Regions from separate parts of the Bacillus thuringiensis genome, predicted to be linked through region 1. Evidence: riboswitches for the same ligand, from Rfam matches in the RefSeq annotation. Region 1 holds a riboswitch; each other region holds the start of a gene.

Region 1 (3,167 bases):
AACAATGCGACGTACCATAGAGGCGAGTCTAACGTATTAATAACCCAAGCTTTCTTACCTTTCAATAACCCTTTCGGAAGAGCACCTTCATATTTATAAGCAAATCCAGCTACGAAAATACGGTCAATAAAACCTTTTAAAATAGCTGGCATCCCCCACCACCATATCGGATATATAAAGAGAAGTGTATCTGCTTCTTCCACTAATTTTCTATACCGCGCTGTCTCTTCTTCATTTACTAAATCACGTCTTTTCTTCTCTTCATTGAATACAAGTACCGGATCAAATTGTTCCTTGTATAAATCAAGCAACGTAACCGAATGATTTGTTTCCTGTAGCCCTTTTTGCACATGCTCTAAAATTGCCCCGTTAAAACTTGAAGGATTAGGATGAGCGTATATAATCAGTACGTTCACTACAAAACAACTCCCTCTATCTTTAAAGTTACCCCTTCTTTAATAACTTCTCTACAATTTGTACGTTTTTCGAACTTTGCAACAGTCGATTTAATACAGTAAGTAACTCTTCTTTTTCTAAATCTTTTAGTTTCTCTTTAACTGCACTCTCACCAGCACCTTGAATATCATAAACAACTGCCGCCATATGTTTACAATAATTTTCATACGGACATTCGCAACTACTTTTTGAAAAATCTTCGAGATCGATAACTACTTCATAATTCCCTGCATTTCCAGTAACGAATGCAAACACTTTGTTATCTTGTATTTCAACATCTTCTATATGTCCATCTTCATAATATTCATATCCCTTATCTACAACGTACTTTGGGATCCATTTCGTTATATCTTTTAATAAGTAAGCGTACATAATTGTACCCCTTCCTTTAATTCCCTTTTGACTTCCAAAACCCTGCATGTTATTCTAAGAACTGTTAAATAGCAAGTCTATTTTACAAAACGACTGACACCTATTCGGCGAAGGTGTCTCTTTTCATTTGCAGCCGATACGAATTGCCTCTTTCAGGCACATTCAATTTTTGACACTACACACTCAACACCATTCCCTGTATCAGGCTGCTTTAGCAGTCTTTTACTCTACATACTCCGTTATTTTTAAAAAAAGAGAGCTTAGCTCCCTTTTCTCGCCTTATAAAATACCCCTTTTTCAGTATAGAGATATTCATCAGCTAATGTAATTTTCCCATCCAGTTTCAGTTCGTCTAATAGCCTTGATAAATAAAATTGATGTAACATTTTTTTCGTGAATTTTCCTTCATGATGCGAAACGATATGTTCTTGAATATCTAACAATGATATCGGCTTATCTTGCTCTATCATATATTCATAAACTGTACTACGCAGTTTTACGTATTTTTCGAGTGTCACAGTAATTCGCAACCCCTTTCTTCTTAATATAAATTTTCGTAATCGGTTTTTTTACAACAAAAAAACCTCTCCGATAAGAAGAAGTTACGTATATATCTTCGTCTTATCTCCCAGAACAAATATGTTCTGCTGGAATTAGCACCTGCATCGCGGTTGCTGGGTTTCATCGGGCCAGTCCCTCCACCTCTCTGGATAAGAAAATATTCACTTAAATCTTACTATACGTAATTTCACTTTAATTGTCAAACAAATATAATAAATATAACAAATTATATTTTCTTTCTTACTGTTCATACTACTCGTATATGAACAGCCAAGGAGGATTATAAAATGCATCAAAATGCTCGCGGATATGTACAAGATTCTTTTCAATCATTACAAGAAGCAAAACACTGTTTAGAAGAAGCACTTGAAACAGTTGAAAAAGATTTTAATCGTGCTCGTATTGAACAATCACTTTATGCTGTTGAACAAGCTATTCAACGTTGCGAGTACACCGTTCACATTTTAGAAAAAGATTAAAAACTTCCCATCTATCGATGGGAAGTTTTTTCAAATGGCATACTTCATAATTATTGCCGTTATGATTAAAAAATATACAGAATTAGCAATTTCTAAAATCCCTACTTTTATAATAGAGATTTTTTTGCCATACAACACAATTGCTCGAATGACACTTGGTATAAAAATAAGAGAACACCACGGATTAATCATAAATACAATTATAGTTAATACGATATGATATCCCCAAGATATAAGACGATACTTCGGATTATTTTTTTCACGAATCATCGTTTTCACATAAAACGTACTACCTAAAAAGTATAAGAATGAAATAAGCGCAATGAATAATGCTATATGATCGATTTGCTTCATTGAAAAATAATAACTAATTAACCCACCGATACAAAATACAATAATTGCACAAATATCATTTAATAGTGCTCTTTCATTTTTTTGACGAGCATAATACATATTTACTATAAATAATGGAATCATTACTATTACGAATAAAAGAATTCGCCACTCATATAATAAAGAAATCATCCCAAATAGGAACGCAATACTAAAATAAACAATTGCGGCGTGTAAAAGCTCTTTTTTTCGTCTTTGCTTTATGTACGTAAGAAATGGATATGTAGCTAAATAGATAAAAAACCATGCTATAAACAATGGAATATGATAAATAGTAGGTTTCCCAAGTATGACACTTAATAGAAAAGGTATAACAAGCATGGCCCATGCACCATGTTGCTTCGGAATAACTAACTTCATTAACTATACACCTCCCTCTTGAAAAGAGTTCTCACGTACTATTATACAAATAATTTTATATAATAGCGGGTGCATATTGAATCTATTTTTTGACAAAAAAATGCTCCTTACAATATGTAAGAAGCATGAAAGAGGCAAACGAATATGTAAGTCGCGACCCTACCTTATATGAGTATGCTTTTCTATGTCACGTTATGCTCATCTAATATACCGTATTTCTTTTTAAATCTTGTAAGAATCGTAATCCAAGACGTACTAAATAGTAGTAAGAAAATAACATTCGAAATCGCATGACTCAAATCAAAATAAAAACTTGCGATATAATACGAAATGACAGTCTCCCACGTTGCTTCTCGTATAAAACCGAGAAGACCCCAGAAATTCATAATCCAGCCAAATAAAAATCCAACGATTACTCCGTAAAGAAGTCTCCCCCATAGTTTTTTCATTAAAAATGTATTACGAAGTAAACCTGCTATAAAACCAATCATGCCCCACGAAAACATTTGCCACGGTGTCCACGGACCTTGTCCTAAAAAAATATTA
Region 2 (3,167 bases), 1.7 Mb from region 1:
AGCGTTTTGTTAGAATAATAGTTCCTCCAACGTAAACGTTTGGTCGTTCATATAATTTTTTCACTCCTGGATGAGCCTCATCCGTTGTTTTATATACAAGTAACGCTTCTTTTTCTTTATCTGGTACGAAAATATCTTCTATTTGAATAGCACCATATATATTTCCATTGTTGACAAGCTTTACTTCCTCTCCGGTCTTCAGGCTTTCTGCGACTTCTTCTGTTACCGGTAATGTAATTGGTATACTCCACACACTACCATTTGCTAAACGAAGCGTTTCTACGACTGAATCATAATCTTCCTTCCCCAAAAAACCAGTAAGCGGGCTATATCCACCTGTCGCCAATAGTTCTAAATCACTTAAAGCAATGTTGTCTAATTTAATTTCTTTTTCAATTTGTGATACGTCATATGTCTCATCTATACGGTTTACTAATTCGTTTACTGTGCTCATTTTCTATATCCCCTCTTAGCTTTATTTCAAGATTCATCTTATTGATAATGAAGACCACATTCGGTTTTCACTTTCCCAGCCCATCTACCATCTCTTGAATCGCCACCATCCCCTACAGGTAAAGTACATTTCTCACACCCAATACTTGGATAGCCAACATCATGCAACGGGTTATACGGCAAGCTATGTTTGTATACATATCGCCAAACTTCTTTCCACGTCCAATGAATGAGTGGACAAACTTTAATAGATTGAAAACGATGATCTTGATTTATAAACTTTGTATGCTTACGTGTTTCTGATTGTTCCCTTCTTAAGCCCGATATCCATGCTTTTTCCACGACTAATGATTTTTCTAAAGGTAAAATTTTTCTAATCTTACAACAAAGATTCGGATTGCTCTCCCACAGTTTTTCACCATGCAACTTCGCCTGTTCATCAAGTGTAAGTTCTGGCTGCTTTTCTATAATATTCAATGAAGGAAATCGTTCCCTCACTCTTTGAATTAATTCATATGTTTCTTGAAAATGAACATTTGTATCCAAAAATACAACTTTAGCAGATGGATTTACTTGGTTTATAAGGTGCAGCAATACCATACCTTCCACCCCAAAGCTACATGCGTAGACGATTTCATCTTTATACTCTTCATAAGCCCAATTTAATACTGATAGCGCACCTTTCGTTTCATCTTCTTCCGAAAACGAAACAACATTTTCTTCCCACGTTTCATACGTCAACATGTTTTTTCCCCCTGTAAAAGCAAAAAGACGATTTTAACCTAATGAAAATAGGTTAAAACCGCCTCTAGTTTTTCTAGTCAGCGCTTTTCACTTTAAACGTACTTTTTCACTTTTCTCTAACTGAATTACTTTTCCATCTTGCACAACAATTGTAATTGAGCCATATTTCATATCAGCAAGCATCGCTTCAATCTTCTCGGATACTTCATCAAAATGTTCCCGTACACTCACGCGAACAGCCCCCCTTTTTATTCATAAAAAAAATCTTTCCCATTTCGAAAAGACTGTTCGGTAATATATTTTACCTTATCTTTCAAAATGGATTCCATTTTGCTGGATTTAGCACCTTGCTTTCTATAAGCAGGTTGCCGAGCTTCTTCGGGCCAGTTCCCTCCGCTTCTCTTGATAAGCTTTGTATTTGTATTTTATCACAATTCTGATTTTTTTCAATCCTAGTTTTCCGATATATTTTAATTATTTTATTTTACAAAAAAGGAATTGCCCATCCGAACAACTCCTTTTTCTATTTAAACAAGCTCTTTAATACGTATGCGATCGTTCCCAATAATATTTTCATATGTTTCGCGTTCCACAACTACTTGCGATGTTCCGCCTTTTGCAAAGACAACGGCTGGTCTTCGAATCCGATTGTAATTATTCGCCATCGAGTACCCGTAGGCTCCTGTACAGGAAACTGCTAGTAAATCAGCAGCAGCGACTTTCGGTAAATGAATATCCCAAATCAACATATCTCCGCTCTCACAACATTTCCCCGCAATCGAAACGAGTTCCTCATTCTCATCATTCCCTCGATTCGCTAACATTGCTTCATAACGCGCACTATATAAAGCAGGTCTTAAATTATCTGTCATTCCACCATCGACTGATACATATTTCCGAATACCAGGAATATCTTTCACAGATCCAACTGTATAAATTGTTGTCCCAGCATCACCTACAATACTACGGCCTGGTTCAATCCATATTTCTGGCAATGGATATTCACATACAGTAAATTGTTCTCTCACTGCACTTGTTACAGCTCGCACATATGTCTCAAGAGTTAACGGTGTATCCGACTCTGTGTAGCGTATTCCAAATCCCCCGCCTACATTTAACACTTTTACTACATAGTTTGTTTGCTCTCTCACTTCTTCTAAAAATTGGCGAAGAACTTCAATCGCTCGAACAAAGCCAGCTGTTTCAAATATTTGCGATCCGATATGTGAATGAATCCCTAGCACATTATAATTGGATTTTTGTAAAGCAAATCCAATTGCCTGCATCGCTTGACCGTTTGAAACGCCAAATCCAAATTTCGAATCATCTTGGCCTGTTGTAATATATTCATGTGTGTGCGCCTCTACTCCAGGCGTTACACGAATTAATATGTTCACAAACTTTCCATGTTGCATCGCTAAATCGTGTAAAACTTCTAATTCAAAGAAATTATCTACGACAAAACAACCGATATTCGCCTGAAGAGCCATCACTATCTCTTCTTCTGTTTTATTATTTCCATGAAAATGAATACGTGATGCTGGAAATCCTGCTTGGAGCGCAGTATATAATTCTCCTCCAGAAACAACGTCTAATGACATATTCTCTTCACGAGCTACTCGGCACATCTCCATGCACAAGAACGCCTTGCTTGCATATGCTACTTGATAAGAGAAACCACTTTCTTTAAAAGCACGATGAAATGCTCGGCATTTTCCTCGAATAGACTCTTCATCGTATACATAAAGTGGTGTTCCGTATTGCTTTGCTAGCTGCGTCGTATCGCACCCTCCAATTTCTAAGTGTCCTTGCCCATTAATTCGGCTTGTGCCGTGTAAATACATTTAAATTCCTCCCTTATTTCCTCTAAAACTCATAACCCCAATCTTCTATTCATTGCAGCACGCTTTTAGATAGACAAAAAACGCGCGGAACAATGTTCACACGCGTTTCTTATTAGGAAAAATATA
Region 3 (3,167 bases), 780 kb from region 1:
TCACACGCATATGCATGTAAACGCACACCTTTCTCTTTTCCAATATAAAAGGGAGCTAATGCAGTTCCATATCTGGCAGTTGCGATACTTCCAGCGTTACAGATTGTTAAAATATTATCGCCATCTTTAAAACATGTTAACGCATATTCCCCAATATTTCGGCACACCTCTTCATCTTCCTGCTGAATGCGAAGCGCTTCTTCTTCTAATGTTTTTTGTGCTTCTTTTATTGTAGTAATCTCTCGAATAGATTCTCTCATACGATCAATTGCCCAAAATAAATTTACTGCTGTCGGGCGTGACGTTCCTAAATAATTACAATCTCTATTAAACTTCTTTTGAAATTCTTCAATATGTACAGTGTTATATTTTTTTGATGCAAGCGCCAAGCCAAATGCAGCTACAATTCCAATTGCAGGCGCTCCTCGTACTTCTAACATTACGATGCTTTTCCAAACCTCTTCAATAGTCGTCAATGTTTTGTATTCTGTGCTATGCGGCAATTTCGTTTGATTTAATACCGCAATTGCATCACCTTTCCAGCTTACAGATCTCGGAACAGTAACAATTGTACTCACGCTTTTACGCCCCCTGAAACTGTCTGTTGAAATAATGTTCGAAACAGTTGAATATCTGCACTTTTAGATTCATATTTTATTAGTTCTTTACCTAAGGATAGCGCTTGCTTCTTAGCTTGAATTCTTGTTTCTTTATTTTCTATTTCATCTAAATCTGCTACATGAGCTAAACCAATTGTTCTACGAATCAGTTCACATCCGGCAAATCCAACTGCATCAGTAAAGATATTTTGCAAAATAATTGGTAACCATTGTTTTTCTTTCGTATATACTTCTACACCTTCTCCAATCCATAACTTTGTAAAAGTCTCTACAAAATAACTCCACGTCTTTTCTATATGGAAAAATAGTACACTTCTTTTTTCTTCTTCTCTAGATAAAGCATTTAATAATAGATTTGCAATAAATTGACCTATGTCAAATCCAAATGGGCCATATGTCGCAAATTCTGGATCAATCACTTTCGTTTCAGAAGGTGACGAAAAAATACTACCAGTATGTAAATCACCATGAATAAGAGTTTCTTTTCTTGTTAAGAACTTATATTTATATTGTGCTACTTTTAGTTTTAAAGTTTTATCACTCCAAAGTTCATCAACCACGAGCTGTAAATCTGGCTCATAATCATTTGTATCATAATGTCCAAACGGATCTGTAAACACTAAATCCTCTGTAATTTTACAAAGGTCCGGATTTACAAAGGTACCTTCTAGTACCCTCTTCTCTTCTGACTGTAAACCAAAATCTGAAGTATAAAATAAAACATGTGCTAGAAAACGGCCGATATGCTGGGATAAAAGCGGATATTCTTCTCCGTCTATTAATCCTTTTCTTGTAATTGTTAGTCTTGATAAGTCTTCTATTACCGTTATCGCTAACTCTTCATCATGACTGTACACTACCGGAACATAATCCGGTACATACTGCGCAAAAATTTGCAGTGCCTTGCTTTCAATCGTTGCTCTTTTTATAGACAATGGCCAGCTTTCACCAACTACTTTCGCATAAGGCAGTGCTTGTTTTATTATAATTGATTTCTCTCCATCATCTAATTTGAACACGTAATTTAAGTTTCCGTCTCCAATTTCATGACAAACGACATTTGCCTTCGCTTCAAAATAGCCATGATCTTTCGCATATTGTACAGCTGTTATTTCTGTTAATGAATAATATCCCATCGTCTTCTCCCCCTTTTTAAATTCAGAGGTTTTTCTAACATAGAAAAACCTCTTTCCACTAAGAAAGAGGTTTGAAGTTTATCTTCTCCCCTCTTATCTGCCAGAAAGTTTTACTTTCTGCTGGAATTAGCACCGTGCCTTTTGGCGTAATAAACGCCCCATTTCACAATGGTATTACGGTCGGTTGCTGGGCTTCATCGGGCCAAATCCCTCCACCTGCTCTTGATAAGAGTTGTATAATTTTTTGAATTTTTAACTTTATGTTGAAGACTATACCAAGAATAAAAATCACTTGTCAACATTTTATTTGTATAATTCTGGACGGCGATCCGCAAAAACTGGAATTCCTTTACGTACTTCTTTAATTTTCTCGAATTCAAGCTCTCCAAATAAAATTGATTCCTCTTCATTCGCCTCTACTACAACTTCACCCCAAGGGTCCACAATTAAAGAATGACCCGCAAATACATTATTTGGATCCTTTCCTGCTCTATTACACGCAACAACATAACACTGATTTTCAACCGCTCTTGCTTGCAATAGCAAACGCCAATGTGCTAAACGAACTAATGGCCATTCTGCTACAACAAATAATACTTTTGCCCCTTTAGCAGTATGGACACGCATCCACTCTGGAAAACGAATATCATAACAAATTGTTCCAGCACATTCAACATCATCTAGCTTAAATTCGCCCGTACTATTACCAGCTATTAAATATTTATGTTCATCCATAAGCTGAAATAAGTGTACTTTACTATATTCGTTGACTAGCTGTCCTTCATTATTTACAACATACATCGTATTTGTAACGCCTTGCTCCGTTTGCTTTGCTATGGACCCACCAACAATATGTACATCATATTGCTTCGCCCATTCTATTAACTTTTCTTTCGTTTCCACTCCATCCCTATCTGCAATTTCAGAAAGTCTCGTTAAATCATATCCTGTTGTCCATAACTCTGGTAAGACGATAACATCTGGCCTTTCCTTCATAGCTTCGCTTATTTTATTTTTAGCATTCTCAATATTTTTTTCTACATCTCCAAAAACAATATCCATTTGAATACATGCGACTTTCATTTTTTCAGCCCCATTCTTATTTTTCTCTTTACAAAATACTGGAAAGATTATATCATTTGTCACTAGAATTGTAACAACTTTCAAAAGAGGTGGAAAGTATGAAATTATTTCAACCTTCTGAGATAGTAACATCATTGCCAACACAATTTTTCGCTTCACTTGTTGCAAAAGTTAACAAAGTCGTTGCAGCTGGTCACGATGTTATTAATCTAGGTCAAGGTAATCCAGATCAACCAACACCGCAGCATATCGTAAAAGCTTTACAAGATGCTGCCGAAAAGACCATTCATCATAAATATCCGCCATTTCGCGGACATGAAAGCTTAAA
Region 4 (3,167 bases), 2.5 Mb from region 1:
TTCCAATAACGCTTCTTGTTAGTGGGCTTAAAGCTACTAAAAAGATAATGAATGGTACCGGACGAATTGTATTAATTATGATGTTAAGAATAGAAAAGACCCATTTATTTTCTAAAAAGTTTCCTTTTCTCGTTACATATAAAAGTAAACCTAGAGGTATACCCAGAATTGTAGCGAATATAAGGGTTACAATTACCATTAAGAGGGTATCCCCCGTCGCATCTAGTATGCGCGGCCAAAATATACTCCAATCAACTCGCATGAGCTTCTACCTCCTTCAGCTGCACTTGCAGTCTTAGATGTTGTAATGCTTTTTGAATTTCCCTCTGCTCACCTTGCAATTCTACAAGCAGATTTCCAAATAGCACATTTTGAAGTTCAATAATATTTCCGTACAGTACATTTACATCAACGTTATAGTTTTTTGCGATATATGATAGTACCGGCTGTCCTGTCTCCTCACCAGTAAATGTTAGACGATAAATTTGACCACCATTTTGAATTTTCGCTAGAACACTTTCTGGTAAATGATCATTAATAACAGAACGTACAAAGTTTTGAGTCGTCTTTGTTTTTGGTTGTGTGAAAACGTCAAACAGTTTTCCTTCTTCAATAACTTTTCCCTTCTCCATTACAGCTACACGGTGGCAAATTTCTTTCACAACATGCATTTCGTGTGTAATAAGAAGAATCGTTAAATTGTATTCTCGATTTACTTTCTTTAATAAGTTTAGAATTTCTGTCGTTGTTTCTGGATCTAAAGCTGATGTTGCCTCATCACATATAAGAATATCTGGCGATGTCGCAAGTGCTCTAGCAATGCCAACTCGCTGCTTTTGTCCCCCTGATAACTGCTCTGGATAATAGTTTGCTTTATCTTCTAACCCTACAAACTTCAGCAGTTCATTCACTCGTTCTTTTATCTCGTTCTTTGGCAATTTCGCTAACTTTAATGGATAAGCAATATTCCCAAACACTGTTCTTGAATTAAATAAATTAAAGCTTTGAAAAATCATTCCGATTCTTTGTCTTAGTTTGCGTAATTCTTTCGTCGATAATGATGTAATATCTTTATCATCTATTGAAATCGTTCCTGCCGTTGGTCTCTCTAACATATTTACTAAGCGTAATAATGTACTCTTTCCAGCGCCACTAAAACCGATAATGCCAAAAATTTCGCCTTTCTCAACTGATAATGTTACATCCTCCACCGCATGAACAGATTGCCCAGCTGATTCATACACTTTACTTACATTGTTAAAAGAAATCATTTTTCCCCCTCCTATATGCTGTAAAAACTTAAAGTAGAGCTTTCGAGGTAAAATAAAAAGTGCCCTCCTTCTTATCAACCATAAAGATAAGAAGGAGAGCACTTATATGTACTCGTTCACATCTTCTCATCTTCCAAGCCTTTATATGGCTTGCTGGAGTTAGCACGGTATTAAAAAACCCGTTGCTGAGGTATCGTAGGGCCAGTCCCTCCACCTCTCTGGATAAGAATGTATCGATTTAATTGTCGTTTAATTAATTCTCATTATAGAACTCAGAATAATAAGAGTCAATACATTTTTTAGAAAAATATTAATTATTCCTTTATTAAAATTTTCAGATGAAAATTCATAAGAAAATAGTAACTTTCAAAGTTATGTAAAATTCTTCTTCCTCATATTTTTAAACAGGAGAATCCTCTCTACGAATTGAATAAATTTATTTGAATATGAAACTCGGAGGAAGATAAATATATGAAAACAGCTCTTTTACTCGTCGATATTCAAAACGATTATTTTCCAAATGGAAAGATGGAATTGCGTAATCCAGTAGAAGCAAGCGAATATGCTAATCAGTTATTACAACACTTTAGAACAAACAGCGAACCTATTTTTCATATCCAACACGTAGCTATAAAAGATGACGCTACTTTTTTCCTACCTAATACAGAAGGTGTACATATTCATGAGAAGGTACGTCCACTTAGAGAAGAAACAGTTATACTCAAACATTATCCAAATAGCTTCCGAGAAACTAATCTTCTAGAGCAATTACAGCGTTTAGACATTGAACATGTCGTCGTATGCGGGATGATGACTCATATGTGTATTGATGCTACAGTAAGGGCTGCATTTGATTTTGGATTTCAATGTACCGTTATACACGATGCTTGTGCTACAAAAGACCTTTCTTTTAAGAACGCTACTATACCAGCTGTTTATATTCACAATACAATTTTAGCTAGTTTAAATGGCGTATATGCAAATGTAATAAGCACGAAAGAATTTTTAGCTACATAAAAAAACACTCCTTTCAGTGAGCAAAACCGAAAAGAGTGTTCCTTGTCGAACCATAGATTTTCTTTCAAATTGTATTATACAGGAAATTCTCAAAATGAATACTAAAAAATATGACTAATAAGTCAACTTTTCTCATCATTTCATTTCTGTTCACATGTTTATCCCGCTATTAATAGGTTTTAGCTCATCCCCTTCAAACGAAGGTAATATGTGGGATTTCAATTTTAAAAGGAGCTCTTCACATTTTGTGAAGAGCTCCTCTACTATTTCTTATAAAGTTTCAGAAGTAGTTTTTGCTTGCATGTGAAGTGCTAAGTAGTCAGGTCCACCAGCTTTAGAGTCTGTACCAGACATGTTAAAGCCACCGAATGGTTGGTAACCTACGATTGCACCAGTACATCCACGGTTGAAGTATAAGTTACCAACGTGGAATTCTTCACGTGCTTTTTCAATATGGTCACGGTTGTTAGTAACAACAGCACCTGTTAAACCGTATTCTGTATTGTTTGCAATTGCAAGCGCATGATCAAAGTCTTTTGCTTTACAGAATGCTACTACTGGTCCGAAGATTTCTTCTTTCATTAAGCGAGCATCTTCTGCAACGTCAGCAACGATTGTCGGTTGGATGAACCAGCCTTTAGAATCGTCCCCTTCGCCACCTGCTAGAATTCTACCTTCTTCTTTACCAATTGCAACATAGCTCATTACTTTATCGAATGCAGCTTGGTCATTAACAGGCCCCATGTTTGTACCTAATACTGCTGGGTTAGCAACTGTTAATTCTTTTGTTAATTCAACAGCACGATTTAATACATGATCATATACATCTTCATGGATTACTGCACGAGAACATGCAGAACATTTTTGTCCTGAGAATCC

What was found. A riboswitch is a leader RNA that binds a small molecule or an ion and turns the genes downstream of it on or off. The one in region 1 is predicted to bind S-adenosylmethionine.
Region 2: another riboswitch for S-adenosylmethionine. It lies ahead of AC241_RS07505 (YezD family protein); the one in region 1 lies ahead of AC241_RS16080 (hypothetical protein).
Region 3: another riboswitch for S-adenosylmethionine. It lies ahead of mtnK (S-methyl-5-thioribose kinase); the one in region 1 lies ahead of AC241_RS16080 (hypothetical protein).
Region 4: another riboswitch for S-adenosylmethionine. It lies ahead of AC241_RS01820 (methionine ABC transporter ATP-binding protein); the one in region 1 lies ahead of AC241_RS16080 (hypothetical protein).

The regions. Positions count from the first base shown of each region.
Region 1 is NZ_CP012099.1:3,119,461-3,122,627, forward strand. Features, by position in the region: gene AC241_RS16070 (NAD(P)H-dependent oxidoreductase) at 1-416, opposite strand, end outside; gene AC241_RS16075 (SWIM zinc finger family protein) at 445-828, opposite strand; gene AC241_RS16080 (hypothetical protein) at 1,089-1,346, opposite strand; SAM riboswitch class I at 1,447-1,545, opposite strand; gene AC241_RS16085 (hypothetical protein) at 1,677-1,868, shown strand; gene AC241_RS16090 (YwiC-like family protein) at 1,899-2,621, opposite strand; gene AC241_RS16095 (ECF transporter S component) at 2,804-3,167, opposite strand, start outside.
Region 2 is NZ_CP012099.1:1,419,717-1,422,883, reverse strand. Features, by position in the region: gene sat (sulfate adenylyltransferase) at 1-454, opposite strand, end outside; gene AC241_RS07510 (phosphoadenylyl-sulfate reductase) at 493-1,197, opposite strand; gene AC241_RS07505 (YezD family protein) at 1,285-1,428, opposite strand; SAM riboswitch class I at 1,501-1,609, opposite strand; gene lysA (diaminopimelate decarboxylase) at 1,725-3,041, opposite strand.
Region 3 is NZ_CP012099.1:3,901,175-3,904,341, forward strand. Features, by position in the region: gene mtnA (S-methyl-5-thioribose-1-phosphate isomerase) at 1-578, opposite strand, end outside; gene mtnK (S-methyl-5-thioribose kinase) at 575-1,756, opposite strand; SAM riboswitch class I at 1,847-1,988, opposite strand; gene AC241_RS19955 (carbon-nitrogen family hydrolase) at 2,060-2,923, opposite strand; gene AC241_RS19960 (pyridoxal phosphate-dependent aminotransferase) at 2,938-3,167, shown strand, end outside.
Region 4 is NZ_CP012099.1:332,164-335,330, reverse strand. Features, by position in the region: gene AC241_RS01825 (methionine ABC transporter permease) at 1-262, opposite strand, end outside; gene AC241_RS01820 (methionine ABC transporter ATP-binding protein) at 252-1,271, opposite strand; SAM riboswitch class I at 1,395-1,500, opposite strand; gene AC241_RS01815 (cysteine hydrolase family protein) at 1,743-2,288, shown strand; gene pruA (L-glutamate gamma-semialdehyde dehydrogenase) at 2,559-3,167, opposite strand, start outside.